2 regions of the Bartonella sp. B41 genome follow, and region 1 is predicted to be linked to the other one. Evidence: predicted binding sites of a transcription regulator. Region 1 holds the regulator's gene; the other holds the start of a gene.

What was found. The regulator HrcA, encoded in region 1, represses chaperone genes, less so after heat shock. The targets are predictions, from matches to a motif close to GTTAGCACTCNCNNNNNGNGAGTGCTAAC.
Region 2: groES (co-chaperone GroES) is a predicted target of HrcA. The motif match lies at 3,259-3,287, and genes of this name have one in related genera.

Annotation. Positions count from the first base shown of each region.
Region 1 covers NZ_CP200037.1:1,322,431-1,331,085, reverse strand. The annotation lists gene V4P54_RS05835 (stimulus-sensing domain-containing protein) at 1-738, shown strand, start outside; gene thpR (RNA 2',3'-cyclic phosphodiesterase) at 1,065-1,607, shown strand; gene grpE (nucleotide exchange factor GrpE) at 1,718-2,374, opposite strand; gene hrcA (heat-inducible transcriptional repressor HrcA) at 2,500-3,570, opposite strand; gene rdgB (RdgB/HAM1 family non-canonical purine NTP pyrophosphatase) at 3,896-4,540, shown strand; gene hemW (radical SAM family heme chaperone HemW) at 4,540-5,739, shown strand; gene dapE (succinyl-diaminopimelate desuccinylase) at 5,786-6,958, opposite strand; gene V4P54_RS05800 (M48 family metallopeptidase) at 7,164-7,919, opposite strand; gene V4P54_RS05795 (alpha/beta hydrolase) at 7,953-8,655, opposite strand, start outside.
Region 2 covers NZ_CP200037.1:1,021,398-1,030,052, reverse strand. The annotation lists gene hisS (histidine--tRNA ligase) at 1-773, shown strand, start outside; gene V4P54_RS04450 (redoxin family protein) at 907-1,431, opposite strand; gene fumC (class II fumarate hydratase) at 1,706-3,103, opposite strand; gene groES (co-chaperone GroES) at 3,337-3,633, shown strand; gene groL (chaperonin GroEL) at 3,691-5,334, shown strand; gene V4P54_RS04430 (NifU family protein) at 5,424-6,002, opposite strand; gene V4P54_RS04425 (universal stress protein) at 6,060-6,545, opposite strand; gene trpS (tryptophan--tRNA ligase) at 6,605-7,675, opposite strand; gene murJ (murein biosynthesis integral membrane protein MurJ) at 7,762-8,655, opposite strand, start outside.

The DNA.
Region 1 (8,655 bases):
ATCGAGCGCTTTGCAGCTGATGTAAGCCATGAATTAAAAAATCCCCTAACTTCGTTGCGTAGTGCTGTTGAAACTCTCCCACTAACTAAGAATGAAGAAGCACAAACACAATTATTTAAAATTATTCAGCACGATGTGCGCCGTCTTGACCGTTTAATTACTGATATTTCTGATGCTTCACGATTAGATGCAGAATTTGCTCGTGAAACGGCTCAAATTGTTGATATGAAAATACTTTTGGAAAGTCTTGTCCATGCTGTTCGTGAAGTATACCGTAACACAAAAACCGTTAATATCAGCCTGAATATTAGGCCGCGTCCTAATGGAAAAGACTATCTTGTGTTAGGTCATGAACTCCGTTTGGGTCAAGTAATTTCCAATCTTATTGAAAATGCCCGCTCATTTGCTCCTAAGGATAATGGTCAAATTTACATAACTATGAAAAGCAATCCATCAACCCTCACTCTCATTATTGAAGACAATGGCCCTGGTATTCGTTCAGAAAACATTGAACGCATCTTTGAACGATTCTATACAGATCGACCAAATGAAGATGCATTTGGACAAAATTCAGGGCTTGGTCTTTCTATTAGCAGACAAATCATTGAAGCTCACAATGGAATAATTACAGCTGAAAATGTTGCTGATTCTACAATTAAAAATAGCAAAACTGGCGCGCGCTTTATTATTACACTTCCTTTCGCTCAAAATTTCTCCAACCAAAAGAAAAAAACATGATTATAAAATACAAAATATTATCATTCACCTTTATGAAATAAAGAAATGAGAAATATATCCTTTACTCTTGTTGAACTCGTAGCTGTTTACAGTGAAGCATGTAAAGATTTTATACATTTTTACAATTGCATGCGTGAAAACACAGCAAATTTTTAAACTACAATTATCTTTATTAAGTGATAATTTCGTTTTAAATTATGGTCAGCCATTTCTTAGCCATTTTTTGTTTATAGTGCTTTGTTGTGTTGTTGTTTTTCCCTTAGTAAAGCAGTAAAATGAATATGGTGCACCTCTGGGAATGTCCTAATCAATGATAAGGAGGTATCATGCCGCGCCTATTTAGTGCTCTCCAAATTCCTCAAAAAACAACAGAAGAAATTATCTCACTGCAAAACGGTCTGCCAAAAGCCAGATGGATTAATCCGAAAAATTTTCACATAACTCTGTCTTTTTTTGGTGAAGTTGATAATTGCATAAAAAATGAACTTATTCGTACCTTTGATACAATAAAACTTCCTAATTTTGTATTGCAGACAAATGGTTTCAAAATTTTTGATTCTGAAGATATTCCTCCTCATTCTGTTGTTATCCGTATTAAGCCATGTAAAACTCTTGACCTTTTACATGAACAGATGCAGCATGTCGGGAAGAATTTAGGACTAACTGTCGATGCAAGGCAATTTTCTCCACACATCACCATGGGACGATTGCTTGACGTTACGCCCGAGGATCTTTCTTTTTATTTGTCTTCTCGGGGCAGTTTTTCATTCCCTCCTTTTGAAATTGACCATTTTGTCCTATTTTCATCTCCAGATTCCACAGGTAAGGATCTTTATGTCGTACAGGGAAGTTGGGAACTTCAAAAATAAAGTAGGTGTTAGAACAACCTTAAAGATTTCTTCCGTCTCAATTTTTTAAAAGCATGAAACTAAAAAATACCATAGTTTCATGCTGTGATATAAAGCTGTTTTTGGCGAATTTACTCTGTGTCAGCTTCAATGGATGTTTCTTTTGTTCCACCTTTTGAAACACCAACTATCGCAGGACGGAGAACACGTTCTCCTATGATATAACCAGCCTGAACAACTTGCTGAACAGTGTTCTCTGGAACGTCTGAATTTGGAATCTCAAACATTGCTTGGTGAAAATGAGGATCAAATTTTTTTCCTTCTGGATAAATTTTTTTCACACCGTGACGTTCTAATGCTGCTATCATCGCACGTTCAGTCATTTCAACACCCTCAGCTAAAGCTTTTAAACCAGCATCACTCTCCCTCGCACCTTCTGGAATAGCGTCCAATGCACGATTCAAGTTATCAGAGACGGATAACATATCGCGCGCAAAATTAGCAATTGAATAAGCTCTCGCATCAGCCACATCACGCGCAGTACGACGCCGAAGGTTTTCCATATCTGCAGCAAGACGTAAAAGTTGATCTTTTAATTCTTTATTTTCATCCTGTAAAACAACTAAAGGATCCATAAATACATTTTCTTCTCCAATTTCTGTACAAGACTCCGCTTCACGCACTTCTAAAAATTCATCGGTAGCCTGTTTAGATGCATCGCGATCTGGATTTTTTGAATCGCAATTTTCAAATGAAGCGTCAGCAAATTTGTTTTTTTCATCAGACATAAAAACTCCATTCCTTCATAAGATTTGTTATTATCGATATCGAAATTTTATAGAAAAAAATCAAGGGGTATTTGCACATCTTAACAACGGATATCCTGATAATAAAAATTTTCTTTTTACAACAATTAGCGCAATAACTGCGACACAAGTTGAGCTGTATAATCCACCATAGGTACAATTCTTGCATAGTTAAGGCGTGTAGGACCAATAACTCCTAAAGCACCGATAATTCTTTGCTGTGAATCACAATAAGGTGCTACCACCAAAGAAGAACCAGAAAGTGAGAATAGCTTATTTTCCGAGCCAATAAAAATACGAACCCCTGAACCTGCATCTGCCAAATCAAGTAATTGCGCCATACTTTCACGCGTCTCCAAATCATCAAATAAATGCCGCAAACGCTCTAAATCTTCTTCTGCCTTTACATCTTCAAGCAAATTACTTCTACCACGAACAATGAGATGTATTTTATTATCCGCATCTTCTCCTCCCCAAAGGGCTAACCCAGTTTCAACGAGATGATGAGACAAATGATCAAGAGCAGCTCGCGTCTCTGAGCATAAACGCGCAATTTCTTCTTTAGCTTCGCTCAATGTAAGCCCTTGAATATGAGCATTAAGAAAATTCGTTGCCTCCGTTAATTGTGCGTGAGTAATACCTTCCGGTAAATGAACAATACGATTTTCAACTTCACCTTGTTGAGTCACTAAAACTGCAAGAGCATGTTCCCTGTCAAGACGCACGAATTCAATATGTTTCAATATTCCTTCATGTTTTGTTGCCAAAACCAATCCTGCTCCACGTGAAAGATCTGAAAGAACTTGGCTCGCTTGAATAAGAAATTTTTCTACTGATTGCGCATGACCAGCCTCTTTTACGTGAGTTTCAATGCTTTCACGCTCCTTGGCTGGCAAATCCCCCACTTCCATAAATGCATCAACAAAAAATCGTAACCCTGATTGCGTCGGCATCCGACCTGCGGATATATGAGGTGCATAAATCAAACCAAGGTGCTCAAGATCACTCATAACATTGCGAATCGTTGCAGGCGACAATGTTTGTTGTAAAAGCCGTGAAAGATTCCGTGAACCCACAGGCTCACCATCATTAAGATAGGCCTCAACGATATGGCGAAAAATATCGCGCGAACGCTCATCAAGACACTTTAGTTCATCATCAATAAATTTGTGCTTCATAGAAATTATTTCACTACTTCAAAAACACTTTCTTCTTATATAAATCTTGCAAAGGTTTGGTCAAACAATCTAAAGCAGTGTCAAAAAGTATCGCAATATTTAGCACAAAAAATACTATCGTCAAAAAAAAAGTACTCTGGTGCATCTTTCTGACATTGCTATTACAATTAAATGCTAAACGCAAAAATCTCCTTGAATGAAATGTCAATTAACGTGCAGTATGGCTAAATCTTGTAAAATCTAACAAGATCCATATTATGTGATATCGGAAATATTTTAGGCACACACAGTAAACATCCCCTTTCACATTATGGAGAAAATGTGTATGAGAAGTATAGTCACTAAAGAGCTCATCATCGCCACGCATAATACCAACAAATTGCATGAAATCACAGCATTAATTACTCCTTTCGGTTTAGCGACAAAATCAGCAAAAGAACTGGGTTTACTTGAACCAAAAGAAACAGGAACAACATTTGAAGAAAATGCCTATATTAAAGCCTTTGCAGCTGCAAAAAACACGGGGACACCTGCTTTGTCTGATGATTCTGGCTTAGAAGTGGATGCACTAGGCAATGCGCCGGGTGTTTACACAGCCGATTGGGCTTTACAATCCGATGGTACTCGAAACTTTTTGAAAGCTATGCAAAAAATAGAAGATGAACTCCAAAAAATCGGAGCTCGCGAAAAAAATCAACGAAAAAGCAGGTTTATATCTGTTATTTGCATTGCATGGCCTGATGGCTATGCAGATTATTTTCACGGTCATGTCGAGGGAACACTTATTTGGCCTCCACGCGGAGATAAAGGATTTGGTTTTGATCCAATTTTTTTACCAAACGGATACGAAAAAACTTTTGGCGAAATGTCAACAAAGCAGAAGCATAACTGGAAACTCAATGATAAAACACCCCTCTCACATCGTGCGCGAGCTTTCAAGCTTTTAGCAGAAAATCTTTTGACCCTCTGATGAACAAGCCTTTTGGTATTTATATTCATTGGCCCTTTTGTGCTGCCAAATGTCCTTATTGCGACTTTAATTCACATGTTCGCGTAAATGGGGTTGACCAGCAACGTTTTGTCACCGCTTTTAAACGTGAAATAGAAACACAATACCATGAAATAGGCCAACGTCATGTTACAAGTATTTTTATCGGTGGTGGTACACCTTCCCTAATGACACCACAAACCGTTGATGCGTTGTTACAAGCACTCGCAAAAACATGGACAATTGATGACAAAGCGGAAATTACACTGGAGGCAAATCCGTCAAGCGTAGAAGCAGAACGTTTTTATGGATACCGTGTAGCGGGAATTAATCGGTTATCTTTGGGCGTACAGGCTCTTAACGATAAAGCATTACGAAAACTTGGCCGTCTTCATAATGTGGAACAAGCACTTTATGCCATTGCTTTAGCGCGGAAAATTTTTCCGCGCTTATCTTTTGATTTAATTTACGCTCGACCAGAGCAAACACTCGAACAATGGAAGTGTGAACTTTTACAAGCTATTGATTTAGCAGCAGATCATCTTTCTCTTTACCAGCTTACCATTGAAGAAGGCACTGCCTTTGAACGACTTCATGCCGCAGGAAGACTCATTCTCCCTACATCGGAATTGGCTGCAGATCTATACTATCTTACCCAAGAAATAACTATTATGCATAACCTTCCAGCTTATGAAATCTCAAATCACGCAGTTCATGGTGCAGAATCAGCTCATAATCTTCTTTATTGGCGTTATCATGAATATGCAGGATTTGGTCCAGGAGCACATGGACGCTTCATTAAGAATTCATCTAATAATTCTTTTACGTTTTCAAAAGAATCTTCATATCAATCCAAGAAACACGAACGTCATGTAACAATCAATGAAAAACACCCTGAACGTTGGCTTCAATTGGTGGAAACTACAGGACATGGTTGTATTGAGGTAGAAACATTAACCGAAGCACAACAAGCAAACGAAATGCTGCTCATGGGTCTACGCCTTTCAGAAGGTTTGGATCTTATGCGTTATGAAATATTAAACCCTAATGGCCTACCAATAGAAAAATTGATAAATTTGCAACAACAGAAACTAGTAGAAATGGTAGGAAATAGGCGCCTAAAAGCCACAACAACAGGACGTATCCTGCTGGATCATATTATCAGCCAATTGGCAAACTAAAATCTTCATACCTGAACCTGTAATTTCATTAAAATCCAGCGCTTTTCTACGCAAAAAAATCAACAATGAACCGCTCATAAATTGATGTCAGACTTTCCATCGCATCAAGAGCCACATACTCATCTACCATATGCATGGTTTGTCCTGATAAACCAAACTCAATAACCGGACAGTAATCCTTAATAAACCGAGCATCCGAAGTTCCTCCTGAAGTTGAACATTCCGGTACATTTCCTGTGATACTTTTAATAGCATTTGATAAAATTTTAATGAGTCTATCATTTTTTGTTATAAAAACATCCCCCAAACTTTGTATCCATTCGAGCTGATAACAAGGCAATTGAGTGCTATTACTTTCTGCTTGTACCAAGGAAAGATGTTTTTCAATTTCTGAAACAAGGGTATCCTTTGTCCATAGATCGTTGTAGCGTATATTAAAACGGATTGTTGTCTGCGCTGGGATAACATTCACAGATGTATTCCCCGTGTCAATAGTTGTAAGTTCTAAATTACTTGGCTGAAAATTATTTGTCCCTCGATCCAAAACCGTTTGTGTCAACGCTTGGATAATCTTTCCTGCTAAGGGCAATGGATTGGCAGCCCGCTCAGGAAAAGCAACATGACCTTGGCATCCTTTAACTGTAATGATACCAGAAAGTGACCCTCGCCGACCAATTTTAATTGCATCGCCAACGCATTTTACACTCGTTGGTTCTCCCACAAGAGCTGCAGTCCATTTCTCACCTTTTTGCTCTGCCCATTTTAGAAGCTTTACCGTACCATTAATAGCAGGGCCTTCTTCATCACCCGTGATTAAAAAGCTCACTGTTCCCTTGATAGATTGTTTCTCAAGAACCCGTGCTAATGCCGCAACGAAACAAGCGATTCCACCCTTCATGTCAACAGCGCCTCGCCCATACAATTTTCCTTGATCGATTACTCCCTCGAAAGGAGGATACGACCAATCTTCTAGATCACCTGGCGTAACAACATCAGTATGACCTGCAAACATGAGATGTGGACCTTCTTTCCCAATCTTTGCATAAAGATTTTCGACATCCTCTGTGTTTTTATCCTTAAAAATAGGACGATAAACACTCAATCCCATCTTTTTTAAAAAACTCTCCAGAACTGATAAAACACCTGCTTCATGAGGAGTAACAGAAGGACAACGAATAAGCATCTGTAAGAGCTGAACAGGATTTGTAAGGACAGGCATGAGCGCACTTCCAACTTAAACTAATAATTACCAACGATTATTTAAGAGGAATCACAAAAAAGATAAAGAAAAAACATCGAAGACACTCAGCAAACAAAGTAGGGGGATATGATTATGCTGAGGCTTCAATGACTTCTTCACTATGTAGAGAAGCACACACACAACAGAATACTAAGCAAAAAGTTCCATCAAATACTGTTTTTATTCAAATTTTTCCTGTTTCCGATATAGATGAGTGAAAATCAACTGCATGCAATGCATAACCGTTTTTCTTTAACCAAAAACGGTAAGTTTTGCTTTCAAAACACAAATTTTCGCAAAGATCCCAAAATCTTGGTCCATGGTTCATTTCTATAAGATGAGCAACCTCATGTGCAACAACGTATTCAACAATCCCTTTTGGAGCCATGATAAGGCGCCAAGAAAAAGAAAGCCGCCCATCTGATGAACAAGATCCCCAACGACTTTTGGTATCTTTGTAGCAAATTGACTTCACCTTACGCCCTACTTTATCCGCATAATATGCTACCAGAGGCGTTATAATGAGTGTAGCCTGCTTTTTAAAAACATCAGCGACACGCCTTGGTAAATGTTCTAGTTGACCATATACAATAATTTGAGGCTTTTGTTTCATATTACCTGCAATAATTTCAGCTATTCCACGTCCTTTTTTATGTTTTATTATATGTGCAACACCCAATAAAGGGACTGTCGCACCTTCTTTGAGAAGGGAATTTTTGTATGGAATTTGTATATGGGAAAAATGTGCTTCAATCCAAGATTTATGCTTTTCAACAAAATTATGAGCCAAACAGAGACTTACTGCTGGAGGCATTGTTAAAATAATTTTTTTGCTTCTTACATCAATACGTAACGTAAAACGACGTGCATTCTTACGTTCTTGAACTTGTATAGGAACAACGCGATCAGAGAACACAAAAGGGTGTTCATAAACGGTCATATATCATATCCTCATCACTGGTGAATTTAATTATTACTCTGCATTAATGCGATCAATTAGTGACTTCAATGTTGTTTCTAAACAATCTAAATCCTGCGGACGTGAAAACCTGTGATCTGCATCACGAACGAGGGTCAATGCTACATCATGTAAAGGCAAGTGATTCAGTAAAGCCAATGTGTGCTGATAAGGAACCACTTCATCTTCCATCCCTTGCAAAATATGAACAGGACATCCAACATCAATACATCCTTGCATAACACTGTTATCCCTCCCATCCTCAATCAATTTTTTTGTAAAGAACATTGGCTCCACATCATCACCTACAGACCGTTCAACATACCCTTTTTCTTCCAAAGCTTTCCACTCTGCGGGATCTAATGTTTGTTCCACCAATATCTGAGTAAAATCTGGAGCAGGCGCAATCAACACCATACCAGCAAGCATCCTGTTTTTCCTCTTTAGTATCGTAGCAAGTCTCAAAGAAATCCATCCACCCATAGAAGAACCAATTAGAATTTGCGGCCCTCCACAATAAGCTTCAAAAATAGCTAAACTTTCATTTAGCCAACGTGAAATTGTCCCTTGAAAAAAATTACCTTCTGACTCTCCATGACCAGAATAATCAAAGCGTAAACAGGACAAACCATTTTTTTTTGCAAAAAAATCAACCATTGTGGCCTTACTGCCCAACATATTGGATCGATAACCAGAGAGCCATACTAAGCCAGGGAAG
Region 2 (8,655 bases), 300 kb from region 1:
TTGACAGTATCCTTTCTCTAATCGCTGTTGAGACAGCAAAGGTGGATGAGACAATCGATGCTCTTAGACGAGTGGTAGGAAGTCATCTTCTTGGATGTGAAGGAATTCGAGAACTTGAGGAAATGCAAGCTATTTTTATTGAAAATGGTTATCAAGATTGTATCAGAATTGATCCATCAATTGTGCGTGGCTTGGATTATTATACAGGGCCAGTTTTTGAAGCTGCATTGCTTTTTGATGTTCTCAATGATGATGGCCAAAAAGTTGTTTTTGGATCTGTTGGTGGTGGTGGGCGCTATGATGGATTAATTTCCCGCTTTCGAAGTGATAATGTTCCAGCAACGGGGTTTTCCATAGGGGTATCGCGTTTGATATCTGCCTTACATAATCTTGGAAAATTGCCTGTTAAGAAAAATATTGGCCCTGTAGTTGTTTTAATGATGGATAAGGATCCAGAAGTTGTTGCGCAGTATCAAAAAATGGTAATGCAGTTGCGTAATGCTGGTATTCGTTCAGAGCTTTATTTGGGAGGTTCAGGAATTAAAGCGCAAATGAAATATGCTGATCGCCGGAATGCTCCTTGTGTTGTTATACAGGGCTCACAGGAGCGCAAAGATAGGAAAATACAAATAAAAGATTTAATTGAAGGTGCGCGTTTATCTTATGAAATAAAGGATAATAAAACATGGCGCGAAAGTCGACCAGCGCAAATAACCATTGATGAAGATCAATTGGTTAAAGCGGTTAAAGATATTTTAGCTCTGCAAAAATAAGACTGAATGCTTTGAGGACAATTCTATGCTTAAAGGGATTGATTTTTAGGTTGATAAATTCAGAAAAAAAGCACAAACCCTTTTGGAAAGGAGCTTGTGCTTTTTAATTTAAATGGAATGTTTGGATTTAAAATTAGCTTTGCAATGTTTTTAAAATGTTTTGGGGTGAAGAAATTTCATAAGGATCTGTTGTACAGTTGTCTGAAAGGCCTTCTTCTACAAAAAACTTTTCAATAATACCGTCATTAATTACAGCGGCATAGCGCCATGACCGCATTCCAAAACCGATATTATCTTTAGCGACTAGCATTCCCATCTTGCGTGTGAACTCACCTGAGCCATCAGGAATTAGTTTTATGTTTTTTATATTTTGATCTTTTCCCCAAGCATTCATAACGAAGGCATCATTAACGGAAAGGCAGTAAATTTCATCGATACCAACTTTTTTAAATTCATCATAGAGTTTTTCAAAATCAGGGAGCTGGAAGGTCGAGCAGGTAGGTGTAAAAGCTCCAGGGAGGGAAAAAAGGATAACCCGTTTGCCTTTAAAATAAGAATCGCTGTTGACGTCTTGCCAGCGGTAAGGATTGTTTCCGCTCATTGATTCATCACGCACGCGTGTATGAAAGGTTACATTGGGAACTCTTTTTTTTATCATGGTTATGCTCCTGCTTTCCTTGTAAAAGAATTATGTACCAAATAAAAGATTGCGTATTTAAAAAGCTTATATGCTTTAAGAAGTACGGTAGAATGGGGGAGTTTGCAGATATTTCATGTGAACGTCAAGTGGAATTAATCACTGATTTTAAGGGGTATTTTAAAAACTCATCTATAATTACGGATGAGTTTTGCTGTTTTACCCATGTAGTAGCAGTTAGATTACAAAGACGCTGCGTGATCACATAGGGTATGCGATCACGCAAGATTTTTAATTATTTTGGTTCTTGTGGATGAATCATTTTTTTAGGATCGACTAGTTGGTCATAATCATCGGCAGAAACACCAGCTTTTATAGCTTCAGTACGTAAAGTTGTATCGTTTTTATGTGCTGCTTTGGCAATTTCAGCGGCTTTTTCATAACCGATTTTAGGAGCAAGAGCAGTGACGAGCATGAGAGAACGTTCCATAAGAGAGTGAATATGAACACGATTAGCTTGTAATCCTTGAATGCAATGTATATCAAAAGAACGCATACAATCACCAAGAAGATTTATCGATTGCAAAACATTGTAGCCAATCACTGGCTTGTAAACATTCAGTTCAAAGTGTCCTTGGCTGGCCGCAAATGTCACGCTTGTGTTATTACCAAAAACTTGGCATGCAACCATGGTCATTGCTTCACATTGTGTTGGGTTTACTTTTCCTGGCATAATGGAAGATCCTGGCTCATTTTCTGGAAGGTTGAGTTCGCCCAGTCCTGAGCGGGGGCCCGATCCCAAAAACCGAATATCATTGGCAATTTTAAATAAATCAGCTGCTAAGGCATTCAAGCTTCCGTGGAAATGCGTAAGGGCTCCATGATGAGCAAGGGCTTCAAATTTATTTTTGGCAGTTGTGAAGGTTATTCCCGTAAGCTTGCTAATGGTTTTTGCAAATGCGATGTCAAACCCTTTTGGTGCATTTAATCCTGTTCCAACGGCTGTGCCGCCTTGAGCTAGCATTTGAACATCGGTTAGTGCCGTTTCAATGCGTTTTCGGTTGTCTTCTAGGGCTGCTCGATAGCCTGAAAATTCCTGTCCCAAGGTTAAAGGTGTTGCATCCTGAGTATGGGTACGTCCAATTTTTATGATGTCGGAAAACTCTTCCTCTTTCTTTTTAAAAGTTGTGATAAGAGCTTCAAGAATTGGAAATAGGTGCTGTCGTGTTTGTAAGGTTGTTGCAATGTGCAGTGCTGTTGGGAAGGAATCGTTTGACGATTGGCTCATATTAACGTGATCATTGGGATGGACTGGTTCTTTTTTCCCAAGCTGTCCTCCCAAAAGTAGGCTGGCATGGTTGGCAATTACTTCATTGACGTTCATATTACTTTGTGTGCCGGAACCAGTTTGCCAAACGGAAAGTGGAAAATGCGTATCGAATGTACCAGAGAGTACTTCATCTGCTGCGGAAATGATTGCTTTCCCTATATTTTGTGGAAGCTTTCCTTTTTCCATATTAACGATAGCAGCAGCCTTTTTAATTAGGCTTAAGGCATAGATGATGGTGCGTGGTTGTTTTTCTGTACCAATATTAAAATTGTGCAGGGAACGCTCTGTTTGCGCTCCCCAATAGCGATCTTGTCTCACCGAAATTGTTCCAAAGCTATCGGTTTCCAGCCGTGTATCAACCATAATAAAATCCTTTTATGTTTACCGGTTCATGGTTCATAAAGAGTTAGATAGCGCAAAATAGAAAAAAGAGGCAAGACTTTAAAATATTTTTAAAGCTAAATTATTTTTGAAGAATTCTTGACATTGTTGAGAGGTAATTTTATATTCTAATCCATGTTAGCACTCATTCTTTTAGAGTGCTAACAAGAGCTTAAAATTAATCCAAATTATATTAAGTTTTAAGGATTTTGAACATGGCTAACATACAATTCCGCCCACTTCACGACCGTGTCGTTGTTCGTCGGGTTGAATCTGAAAATAAAACTGCTGGTGGGATTATCATTCCTGATACAGCTAAAGAAAAACCTCAAGAAGGTGAAGTTATTGCTATTGGTAACGGTGCCCTCGACGATAACGGAAAGCGCGTGCCTTTAGAAGTTAAAACAGGAGATCGTATCTTGTTTGGCAAGTGGTCTGGAACCGAAGTAAAGATCAACGGTGAAGATCTCTTAATTATGAAAGAATCCGATATTATGGGAATTTTGGGATAATGTATCCTCTCAATTTTTTCATTTCGTACTATTGAAGATAATCCAAGGAGAGATTAAATGGCTGCTAAAGAAGTCAAATTTGGCCGTGAAGCGCGTGAGCGTTTGTTACGCGGTGTTGATATCCTTGCTAATGCTGTTAAGGTAACGCTAGGCCCTAAAGGTCGTAATGTTGTGATTGATAAATCATTTGGTGCACCTCGCATCACAAAAGATGGTGTATCTGTTGCAAAAGAAATTGAACTGGAAGATAAGTTTGAGAACATGGGTGCGCAGATGTTGCGCGAAGTTGCTTCCAAGACAAACGATATCGCTGGTGATGGAACAACAACGGCAACCGTTTTGGGGCAAGCTATCGTTCAAGAAGGTGTAAAAGCTGTTGCGGCGGGTATGAACCCAATGGATCTTAAACGTGGAATTGATGCTGCTGTCGATGAAGTTGTGACGAATCTTTTCAAAAAAGCGAAAAAAATCCAAACTTCAGCAGAAATTGCACAGGTAGGAACAATTTCAGCTAATGGTGCTGCTGAAATTGGTAAAATGATTGCTGATGCTATGGAAAAGGTTGGTAATGAAGGCGTCATTACCGTTGAAGAAGCAAAAACTGCTGAAACAGAATTGGAAGTTGTTGAAGGAATGCAGTTTGATCGTGGGTATCTTTCGCCTTACTTTGTTACCAATGCTGATAAAATGGTAGCCGATCTTGACGATCCTTATATTCTTATTCACGAAAAGAAGCTCTCTAATCTTCAGTCTTTGCTTCCAGTTCTTGAAGCTGTTGTGCAGTCTGGTAAACCGCTTCTCATTATTGCTGAAGATGTGGAAGGTGAGGCCTTGGCAACGCTTGTTGTTAACAAGCTGCGTGGTGGTTTAAAAATTGCTGCTGTGAAGGCTCCTGGATTTGGTGATCGTCGTAAGGCAATGTTAGAAGATATCGCAATCTTGACATCTGGTCAGGTTATTTCTGAAGACGTTGGCATCAAATTAGAAAATGTTACTTTGAATATGCTTGGTCGTGCAAAGAAAGTAAATATTTCTAAAGAAGCTACGACAATTGTTGATGGTGCTGGACAGAAAGCTGAAATTAGTGCTCGTGTCAACCAGATCAAGGTTCAGATTGAAGAGACAACTTCTGACTATGATCGCGAGAAATTACAAGAAAGACTCGCTAAACTTGCTGGTGGTGTTGCAGTTATACGCGTTGGTGGTGCAACAGAAGTTGAAGTGAAAGAAAAGAAAGACCGTGTTGATGATGCTTTAAATGCAACACGTGCGGCGGTAGAAGAAGGTATCGTGGCAGGTGGTGGAACTGCATTGCTGCGTGCTGCAAATGCACTTACTGTTAAAGGAAGTAATCCTGATCAAGAAGCTGGTATTGCCATTGTCCGTCGTGCATTACAGGCGCCGGCACGTCAGATTGCAACAAATGCAGGTGAAGAAGCTGCGATTATTGTTGGCAAGGTACTTGAAAACAATTCAGATACATTTGGTTATAATACAGCAACGGGTCAATTTGGCGACTTGATTTCTTTGGGAATTGTTGATCCAGTGAAGGTTGTACGTTCTGCTCTTCAGAATGCTGCTTCAATTGCAAGTCTTCTTATCACGACAGAAGCGATGGTTGCTGAACTACCAAAGAAAGATACTCCAATGCCTCCAATGCCTGGTGGCGGAATGGGTGGAATGGGTGGAATGGATTTCTAAGTTCCCAGCATAAAGATTAAAAACGGATCGAACTGATCCGTTTTTTTTCATTTCATATAACTTTAATCAGATTTTTGTTCTAATTCGACTTATTGAGGCATTGCTTCAACACCTAAAACTTCTGGGATAAAGTGTCGTAAAAGATTTTCAATGCCATGTTTAAGTGTTGCTGTTGAAGAGGGGCAGCCAGCGCAAGCTCCGCGCATATTGAGGTAAACAATACCGTTTTCAAATCCACGAAAAGTGATGTCTCCACCATCATTGGCAACGGCTGGGCGAACTCGTGTTTCAAGCAATTCCTTAATTGTTAAAACAATATCGGTGTCTTTTTTGTCATAAAACTCTTCGTTAAGCGCTGTTGTTTGTTCCTGAACGGTTGTATTGTCAGCAATGATTGGGTCATCAGATAGGAAATGTTCCATGATTGTTCCCAAAATAGCTGGTTTTAGATGTTGCCATTCGCCATCTTTTTTGGTTACAGTAATAAAATCATAGCCCAAAAAAACTCTGCTTATGTTTGGAATATTAAACAATTTTGCTGCTAAAGGTGAATTTTTAGCAGCTTCCTCATAGGTGCGAAATTCTAAAACACCCTCAGAAAGAATCACGCGACCTGGAAGAAATTTTAGTGTAGCAGGATTCGGCGTGGCTTCAGTTTGAATAAACATATGCTTTCCTTTTGTTATTAAGACTGAGAAAAATCATTAAGTCTAAAATATTCATCCTTAAGCGACAGATTCAATATCTTCATCTGCAAGGTTGCTTGGAATAACGGTGACAGGAATTGAAAACGTTGTTCCCCGATTGGCAATTGATTGGACGAGAGGTCCTGGTCCTTCTGTGTGTTCACCGGCAGCTAAAACAATAAGGGCAATTTCTTTATCTTCATTGATTAATTTAAGAATTTCATCAATTTTTTTGCCTTCACGTACAATTGTTTCTGTTGCAAGGGTTTGTGTCATACCATTTGCGATTTGTTTCAATATTCGATAAGCTTGCTGTGTTGATTCTGTCCGCATGACATCATTTACACCTAGAAAATGTTGAAATTCTGAATTATCAATGACAGAAAGTAAAACTAATGTCCTATTGGTATTCTTAGCGTGTTGTGTGGCAAAGGCGACGGCACGCTGACATTCTGGAGTTTCGTCTATAATAACCAAAATTTTCCGCTTTTGATTCATTTTAGGTTTTTTTCGCTTAGAGACCATGCGTTTTCTCAATATTATACGTGTGGTTCGCTATTCTCTACGGTTAAAGATCGATTATTTCACGTACTGTATAAAAATCCAACAATCTCACGTATTTTTTTCATATTTTCTTCTGCGAGCAGACTAGCACGTTTTGCACCACAGTGCAAAACAGAGTCAATATAACTGCTTTCTTTCTGAAGGCGGCGCAGTTCTTGAGTTATTGGTTCTAGCTTGTGGATAGCAAGATCAGCTAAGGCCGTTTTAAAAAGTGAAAACTGTTTTCCAGAAAATTCTGAGAGTGCTTTTTCTTTGCTTATTCCTGCAAATGCTGCATAAATACCAAGCAAATTGTTGACCTCTGGTCGTTTTTCCAGAGCATTTAGTTTATCAGGAAGAGGAGCCGAGTCTGTTTTCGCTTTGCGGATTTTTTTTACGATCAGGTCAGCATCATCAGTTAAATTAATACGTGAAAAATCTGAAGGGTCCGATTTAGACATTTTTTTTGTGCCATCACGTAGGGACATAACACGTGTAGCCGTTTCCCCGATAAGTGCTTCTGGTATTGGAAAAAATCCTTGTCTTTTTTCTTCACCTTCTTTGATACAGATACCGAAATTCAATTCTTCAATACGGTAAGCATAATCGTTGTTAAATTTTTGTGCAATATTGCGTGTTAGTTCAACGTGTTGTTTTTGATCTTCTCCTACTGGAACATGTGTGGCACGATAAAGCAAAATATCTGCGGCCATCAGGCTTGGATAGGCAAAAAGACCAAGGGATGCTTGTTCGCGATCTTTTCCTGCCTTATCTTTAAATTGTGTCATGCGCTGTAGCCAGCCGATGCGGGCGATACAATTAAAAATCCACGCTAACTCAGCATGTTGGGAGACTTGTGATTGGTTGAAAATGATTTGCTTTTTAGGATCGACTCCAGCTGCTAAAAAAGCGGCTGTTACTTCTCTGGTTGATTCATGTAAGGCTCGTGGATCTGGATTAACAGTAAGTGCGTGCATATCAACAACACAATACAAACAGTTATGGGATGTTTGTAGTTCAATCCAATGCTTGATAGCTCCAAGATAATTGCCAAGATGTAGGTTTCCACTCGGTTGTACACCGGAAAATACAAGTGGTGTGAAGGTGCCCATAGGATAATTCTTTCTCAGTGACGCTGTTCATTACAGTGCTTTGTGACAAAGCGCTTTTCCAAAAGCAAGATAAAATATCATAAGCGTTATTTGAATAATCGCTGTTTAAAATTTTTAAGAGTGAGAAAAAAAGAATGTATATCAAGTAAAAAATAGACTGAGAAATACACCAATAGGGCTATGGTTATGGTTCCTGCTAAGATTCCAGCGCGCAAAAAAAATGATGTTTGTAAAGATGAGGAGATGACCAACAGGTTAAAATCCATCATATAGTGAAGAAGTATAACACTGAAAAGAGAGGCAACTACTAGGCGTATAAGACTTTTTATAAATTTTGCGTCATGTTGCCAATAGCCGCGTTTGATAAGGATGCACCAGAGCAAAAGTGTGTTTATCCACCCAGAAGTAATTTCAGCAATGACAATGCCTTGTGCCGATAAAATGGGGAATAATGTTAAGGATAAACCGACGTTGATAAAAACACAGATGGCCGTAAAAATCATGGGTGTTTTTGTATCTTCACGGGCAAAGAAATTAGGAATGAAAACTTTTATGAGAACAAAAGCTGGAAGCCCAAATCCGTAAAGGCAAAGCAATTGTGCAACATTATGGGTTGATTCGCTTGTAAATTGCCCACGTTCAAAAAGTAAACTGACAATGGGATTGGAAAGGAGCAAAAAAGAGATGGATGCAGGTAAGGTGAGCAATAGGGCTAGTTCAATTGCTCTGTTTTGCAAATAATGAATTTTTTCGTATTTTTTGCTGCGTAGGGCTCTTGTTAATTCTGGCAAAAGAACTGTTGCAATTGCAATGGCCACGACTCCTAGCGGTAATTGATAAAGGCGATCAGCATATACTAAAGAGGACACAGCACCCGCTTGGCTGGAGGCAATATTGGTATTGATTAATAAATTGATTTGTGTAATTCCTCCTGTGATTGCAGCAGGAAATGCTAGAGTTAAAAGTTTACGAACATTTGG